Regions from separate parts of the Micrococcus sp. TA1 genome, predicted to be linked through region 1. Evidence: riboswitches for the same ligand, from Rfam matches in the RefSeq annotation. Region 1 holds a riboswitch; the other holds the start of a gene.

Region 1 (3,433 bases):
CCCCATCTTCGCCACCACGCACCCGGTGGCACGTCTCACCGAACTGTTGAGCGAGGCCTGCGCCCTCGCGACCCGCTGAGGCGCACGCCCACCGCGGACGCCCACAACCCGGTTAGGCCTCTTCGGTCGCCGGCGGCTTGGGCGCGATGTCCTCCGTGGTGATCGGCATGGACTCCCACGCCGAGGACAGGTCCGTGCCCTTCAGGGTCCGGCGCTCGCCCTCGGCCAGGTCGTCCAGCCCCAGGGCGCGCCAGAATCCCCGGTGGTGCTCGCAGGGCAACAAGGCGGTGAGCATGCCGCGGACCGGCGCCCGGTCACGGTTCGCCGTGGCATGGATGTACCGGTGACCGGTGTGCTCGGCCCGCCAGGCGGTGATCTCGGGCCGGCCGAGCACCAGGACCCAGGCGATCAGTTCTGAGGGACCGTCCACGGTGGCGGTCAGGTCACCGACGATGTCCAGCTCGCGGCTGAGCCGCATCAACACCGTCAGCTCGCGGGCATCCTCGGGCGGGTACAACATCATTCCTCCTCTGCCGGATCTCGGCATGGAATCCCAGATGATTCAGTTGGATACCAGTCATTTTCGGCAGCGCCGGAGGGATGTCAAGAGGCTTCGTGCGGTGGTCCCGAAGCCGGCAATCCGGCTCCTTCCGGTGCCGGTCACGTGGCCACCATGTTCAGGGGGCACACGGCGCGCTCGCATATCCCGATGATCAGCGCGTCCAGCCGTTCACCGACGCTGTGCTTCTCGCCCGCGGTTCCGGGTGGCAGCAGCGCAGGTGCGCCCCCCGGATTCATCGACGATGAACCAGAGCATCACGCCGTTGGTCTCGATGCCGACGCTGACGTACTGGGCGTCCGGCGCGGCGGCGTCGATCCTCACCGGTAGCCGGCGCATGTCCAGCCAGGACACCGCGAACATGCCCGGTTGTTCGGGCAGGCCGCCCCAGGGGGCAGGACCTCGGCCAGCGGTCAGGACCCCAGACCGATGGCCTCTCGGAGGGCCGCGACGGGCCGGTCGTGATGGCCGGGGGCGACGCACAGCACGGTTAGGACGTCCCCCTCGTCCCGATTATTGCCGACGTCGAGGGAGCATCTACTGCTTGACGGAGAATTCCTCGGAGGTCAGGACTGCCTCGGAGAAGCTGAACAGCTCCCGTACTTCCACGGACACCGTGGTCTCATCCCGCAGGACGTAGGCCTCCTGGATGGTGACCGTAGTACCCGGCTTGATGTCGGACATCGAAAGCGCCGAGTCGACGTCATCGACTATGGCGCTTTCAAGCTCGACGCCGCTCTGGAACGCCTGGTCGTGTATGGCGGTCATGAAGTTGGCGGCCTCGTCGGAGTTGTTGGTGAACTCATAGCTGACAACGATCGCCGGTTCTCCGGCGTAGTCCTTGGCGAAGGTCGCATCCTCGATGGTGACGTCGTACTCCCCGGTGGTGTCCTGATCGTCCGCGGGGGCCGCTGCGGGGGTGGTGCTGGTCTGCTCCAGCTCAACCGTCCACGTCTCACCGAGCGCGGCGGCCTCGTAGCTGATGGTGTCGCCGTCCAGGGTGAAGGTCTTCTGGTCGTCACTGGACGCCAGGAGTGCGGAACCCGTCTTGGACGTGTCATTGACCGAGTCCCAGGTGAAGGCTGCCGTTGCGTCCTCGGGTTGTTCGACGCTGCCGGCCCAGTACAGGGACTTCGATTCATCCTCCGCGTTGACCCAGTAGATGGTGATCGTATCGTCGACGATGGTCGCCACGTGCTTGCTTCCGGAGCCCTTGTTGGACTGTGCCCACTCGCCAGTGAGATCAACGGGCTCGGGCGCTTCCGGACTGGATGCGGACTGGGAGCCATCGGCGCTGTTCGATTCGGCGGTGTTGCCCGCACTGCCAGCTGGAGAGGCGCATCCGGTGAGCGCGAGGCCCAGGGCCACGACGAGAGCCAACGAGGTGGTGGATGTGGTGCGCACGGGGAGGTGCCCCTCTTCCTTGAGACGACGGTGATCGTCGTTCCTATGCGTGATGCCTTGAACCGGCTGAGGGTTTGAGTCGAGACGTTTCGCTCGATAGCCCCGTCGGTCCGTTGCGCCTGCCTATACTTGGCCGCGGACACGGGGTGCGCCGCACGGCGCTGAGATGACACCCGTGGAACCTGATCTAGTTAGGACTAGCGAAGGGATGTCCGCGTGACTTCTTCTTGCCATACCCAGATTCCGCCTGTCCCCGCATCCGGGCCCCGCGTGCTGTCGATCGCCGGCACCGATCCCTCCGGGGGCGCCGGCACCGCCGCGGACCTGAAGTCCATCACCGCCGCCGGCGGTTATGGCATGAGCGTGGTGACCACGCTCGTCGCCCAGAACACCCACGGCGTGCGGGACCTCCACGTCCCGCCCACGGACTTCCTGCGCGCCCAGCTGGAGGCCGTCAGCGACGACGTCACCCTGGACGCCGTCAAGACCGGCATGCTCGGCACCACCGGCATCATCGAGACCGTGGCCGCCTGGTGCGACGAGCACCCGCCGGCCGTGCTCGTGGTCGATCCGGTCATGATCGCCACCAGCGGCCACCGCCTGCTGCAGCCCGAGGCCGAACAGGCCATGATCGAGTTCTGCCGCCGCGCCACGGTGGTCACCCCCAACATCGACGAGCTCGCCGTGCTCACCGGCTCGCCGCGCGCCGCCGACGAGGCCGAGGCCCTGGACCAGGCCGCCCGCTGGTCAGCCGCGACCGGCGTGGCCGTGGTGGTCAAGACCGGGCACCTGGACACCCGGCGGGTCACGAACACCTGGGTGCACCCGGACGGGACGCTGATCTCCGTGCCGTCCACGCGCATCGACACCACCAGCACGCACGGCACCGGCTGCTCCCTGTCCTCCGCGCTCGCCACCCGGCTGGGCCGCGGGGACGCCCCGGGCACGGCACTGGCCTGGGCCACCGAGTGGCTGCATGAGGCGATCGCCCACGGGGCCGCCCTGCAGGTCGGTTCCGGCCACGGACCCGTGGACCACGGGCACCGCTCGCGCCGTTTGCAGGCCGCCGCCTCCGCCGCCCCCTGGTTCGCCCCCGACGCCGTCCCGCCCGTCCTCGGGTCCCCGCAGGACCTGGGTGCCCCGCGCCGGGACCCCGAAGCCCGGGTGCCGGCCGCCGTCGCGCCCGCCGGTCCGTGGACCGCGGCGTTGTGGGCCGCCGGGGCGGAGGTCAACGCCGCCATCGCCGGCTCCGGGTTCGTCCGTGCCCTCGTGGACGGAAGCCTGACCCGGCACGCCTTCGAGTTCTACCTGGCCCAGGACGCGCTGTACCTCAACGGGTACTCCCGGGCGATGGCCGCCCTCGCCGCCCGCTCGACCGAGCTGGACGCGCAGGTCTTCTGGTCCGGGGCGGCCCACGGTTGCCTCACCGAGGAGGCCGAACTGCACCGCACCTGGCTCGGTGATCGCCCG
Region 2 (3,433 bases), on a different contig from region 1:
TTCGTCGCCAGTTCGGCATAGGACCCCGCGGTCAGCAGGGCCAGCACCAGGGCCGCCACCAGGGGGACCCAGACGGCCCCGCCGGAGAGGCCGGCGATCTCGCCGACCAGGACGTACACCCCGGCCCCGAGGACGTCACCCAGGATGAACAGGAACAGGCCCGTGGTGGTGACCGTGCGGCGCAGGGACCGGGTCTCGCCGGAGGCTGTGGTGGAGGGCATGGGATCACAGTAGACGGCGCCGGGGCGGGGTGCCGAGTCCCCGTGCGCATCCGGGGTCTGAGAGGGTGCGATGCGCACGGGGCCCCTCTACGATGACGGTGTTCGCCTCCCCGCGCGGGACGCGTCCGCCATCGGATCCCGCAGGACGGAACAGGACGGATGCAGCATGGACCCCAGGACGTCCCTCTGGCATGACACCCACCCGGTCCCCGCCACCGGCACCGACCACCTCTCCCCGGGTGACCGGTTCGACACCGTGGTCGCCGGCGCGGGCTTGACCGGGCTGGCCACCGCCGTCCTGCTGGCGCGCGCGGGCCAGCGCGTGGCCGTGGTCGAGGCCCGCTCGGTGGGGGCCGTGGCCACCGGGAACACTACCGCGAAGGTCTCGCTGCTCCAGGGCACCACCCTGGCGGAGATCAGCCGTCACCAGTCGGACCAGGTGCTGCGCTCCTACGTGGAGGGCAACCGCCGGGGGCAGTCCTGGCTGCTGCGCTACCTGGACGAGAACGGGATCGACTACCAGCGCAGGCCCGCCTACACCTACGCCACCACCCACGAGGGCCTGTCCCGGCTGCACTCCGAGCTGGAGGCCGACCGCGCCGCGGGCCTGGACGTGACCTGGACACGGGAGACGGACCTGCCCTACCCCGTGGCCGGGGCGATCCGGCTGGAGGACCAGGCGCAGGTGCACCCGATGCAGGTGCTCGACGCCCTGGCCACCGAGTTCCGCCGGCTCGGCGGGACGCTGGTGGAGGGGGTGCGGCTCACGGGCGCGGGCTACCGGTCCCCGCTGGCCGTGCACACCTCCGCGGGGGAGATCAGGGCCGGGCAGCTGGTCCTGGCCACAGGGGCCCCGGTCCTGGACCGCGGCGGTTACTTCGCCAAGCTCAGTCCACACCGTTCCTACGCACAGTCCTACCGGGTGCCGGGGCCCGTTCCCCAGGCGATGTACCTCTCCGCGGACAGTCCGTCCCGCAGCCTGCGCACGGCCCCCATCGACGACGGTGAGCTGCTGCTCGTGGGCGGCAACGGCCACGTGGTGGGGCGATCGGCCTCACCGCAGGCCGCCGTGGACGCCCTCGAGGCGTGGACCCGGGAGCACTTCCCCGGAGCGGAGCGCACGCACGCCTGGTCCGCGCAGGACTACCGCTCGGCCAACCTCGTCCCCTTTGTGGGGACACTGCCCCGCGGCGGTGGCCACGTCTACCTGGCCACCGGCTTCAACAAGTGGGGCCTGACCAACGGCGTGTCGGCCGCCCTGCGGATCTCCGCGCAGATCCTCGGCGGTGCCACGGACTGGGCCAGGCCGATGGATCGTCGCCTCACCTCGCCGGCCGACCTGCTGACCGGCCTGAGGGACAACGCCGCCGTCGGTGCCCGGTTGGCCGGCGGCTGGACGTCGGCCGCACGCAGACCCCTGCCCCAGGAGCCTCCGGCCGAGGGCCAGGGCACGGTGGGCCGGGACCACGGCCGGCCCGTGGCGGTCTCCACGGTGGACGGGGTGACCTGCCGGATGTCGGCGGTCTGCCCGCACCTGGGCGGCATCGTCTCCTGGAACGACGCCGAGCGCTCCTGGGACTGCCCACTGCACGGATCACGCTTCACCGCGGACGGCACCCTGCTCGAGGGGCCGGCGGTCACGGGCCTGCGGGCACCCACGGATGCCAGGGGGCGGGCGGACTGAGAGCCGTTCCCCGCAACGGGAGGACCGTGGCCGAGGGGTCGGGGGTGGTGCCCTATGCTGGTGCCACATCGTGAACGACAGGGGAGCGCCGCCCGGCGCTGAGAGTGCGCCCAGCGCAGACCCTCGAACCTGCTCCGGTTAGTACCGGCGAAGGAAGTCGAGTTCTCCGATGGAGCGTGGGGCCCGGTGCCTGACGCGCCCGGATCCCGAGGGTTCGGGCGGCGTGCGTTCCATTCCCCTCCTTGGATCCTTGAGGAGGACATCACATGGTCTCGACGCAGACCCCCGGCAGTGATCACCAGGCCACCCCGCCGGCCGGTACACCGGACCGTCCCGGGCGCTCCCGCCCACACCACGACCCGCGCGGCCCCGCCCACCGCACCTCCGCCCACCGCACCTCCGCCCACCGCACCTCCTCCCGCCACACCTGGCGCGTGGTGGACATCGTCGTGGCCGCCGTCGTCGCCGTGGCCAGCGGCGTGGTCTTCTAGGCCTGGAACCTGGCCTATGCGGGACTGGGCGGGGTGTTCCTGGCGTTCCCGCCGTCGTCGGGACTGGTCGCCGGCATGTGGCTGTTCCCGGCGGTCCTGGGTGCACTGCTGATCCGCAGACCGGGTGCCGCGCTGTTCACGGAACTGGTGGCTGCCGCCGTCTCCGCGTTGCTGGGGTCCCAGTTCGGCCTGACCGTGCTGGCCTCCGGACTCGTCCAGGGCATCGGGGCCGAGCTGGTCTTCCTCCTGTTCCTCTACCGTCGCTTCACCCTTCCCGTGGCCCTGCTGGCCGGTGCCGCCGCGGGAGTGGCCTGCGGTCTCAACGAGGCCTTCCTGTTCGCCTGGTTCCCCGAGTACACGCTGGCCTGGAAGTGGCTCTACGTGGGGTTCACCGGCATCTCCGGGATCGTCATCGCCGGCCTGCTGAGCTGGCTGGCCACCCGCGCCCTGGCGGCCACGGGCGCACTGGCCGCCCTCCCGTCCCGCGGCGCCCACCGGGAACCGGCGGGCCGGGGGTGACCGCGGCCACCGTCACCGCGCAGGGCTGGGGCTGGCGGCACGCCGGACGCGACCGGGCCGCCGTCGCCAGCCTGGACCTGACCATCCCACCGGGGCAGCGGGTCCTGCTCGCCGGGCCCTCCGGGGCCGGGAAGTCCACTCTGCTGCACGGACTGGCCGGCGTGCTGGACCCGGCGGACGACTCGGAGGAGACCGGCCGGCTGCTGCTGGACGGCGTGCCCACCCGCGAGCTGCGCGGCCACGCCGGGTTGGTGCAGCAGGACCCCGAGACACAGGTGATCCTCTCGCGCGTGGGGGACGACGTGGCCTTCGGCGCGGAGAACCTCCGCGTCCCGCCGGACGAGATCTGGGACCGGGTCCGACACGCCCTGGCCGCGGTCGGGCTGGGGGAGGACGAGGGCATCGCCCTGTGGCGGGACACGTCGCGACTGTCCGGCGGGCAGAAGCAACGGATGGCCCTGGCCGGGGTCCTGGCCATGCGCCCGCCGCTGGTCCTGCTCGACGAGCCGACCGCCAAC

Evidence for each region. Region 1 has a riboswitch for thiamine pyrophosphate ahead of GGQ69_RS12975 (bifunctional hydroxymethylpyrimidine kinase/phosphomethylpyrimidine kinase). Riboswitches for the same ligand answer to the same signal wherever they lie in the genome.
Region 2: it holds a riboswitch for thiamine pyrophosphate, as region 1 does, so the genes downstream of both, GGQ69_RS10760 (ECF transporter S component) here and GGQ69_RS12975 (bifunctional hydroxymethylpyrimidine kinase/phosphomethylpyrimidine kinase) in region 1, are expected to answer to the same signal.

Annotation. Positions count from the first base shown of each region.
Region 1 is NZ_JACHNW010000002.1:363,710-367,142, reverse strand. It holds gene GGQ69_RS12995 (NAD(P)-binding domain-containing protein) at 1-79, shown strand, start outside; gene GGQ69_RS12990 (hypothetical protein) at 113-523, opposite strand; gene GGQ69_RS12985 (hypothetical protein) at 731-922, opposite strand; gene GGQ69_RS12980 (DUF5067 domain-containing protein) at 1,097-1,963, opposite strand; TPP riboswitch at 2,096-2,189, shown strand; gene GGQ69_RS12975 (bifunctional hydroxymethylpyrimidine kinase/phosphomethylpyrimidine kinase) at 2,234-3,433, shown strand, end outside.
Region 2 is NZ_JACHNW010000001.1:2,447,459-2,450,891, reverse strand. It holds gene GGQ69_RS10770 (APC family permease) at 1-221, opposite strand, end outside; gene GGQ69_RS10765 (FAD-dependent oxidoreductase) at 388-1,905, shown strand; TPP riboswitch at 1,975-2,078, shown strand; partial or broken gene GGQ69_RS10760 (ECF transporter S component) at 2,172-2,915, shown strand; gene GGQ69_RS10755 (ATP-binding cassette domain-containing protein) at 2,912-3,433, shown strand, end outside.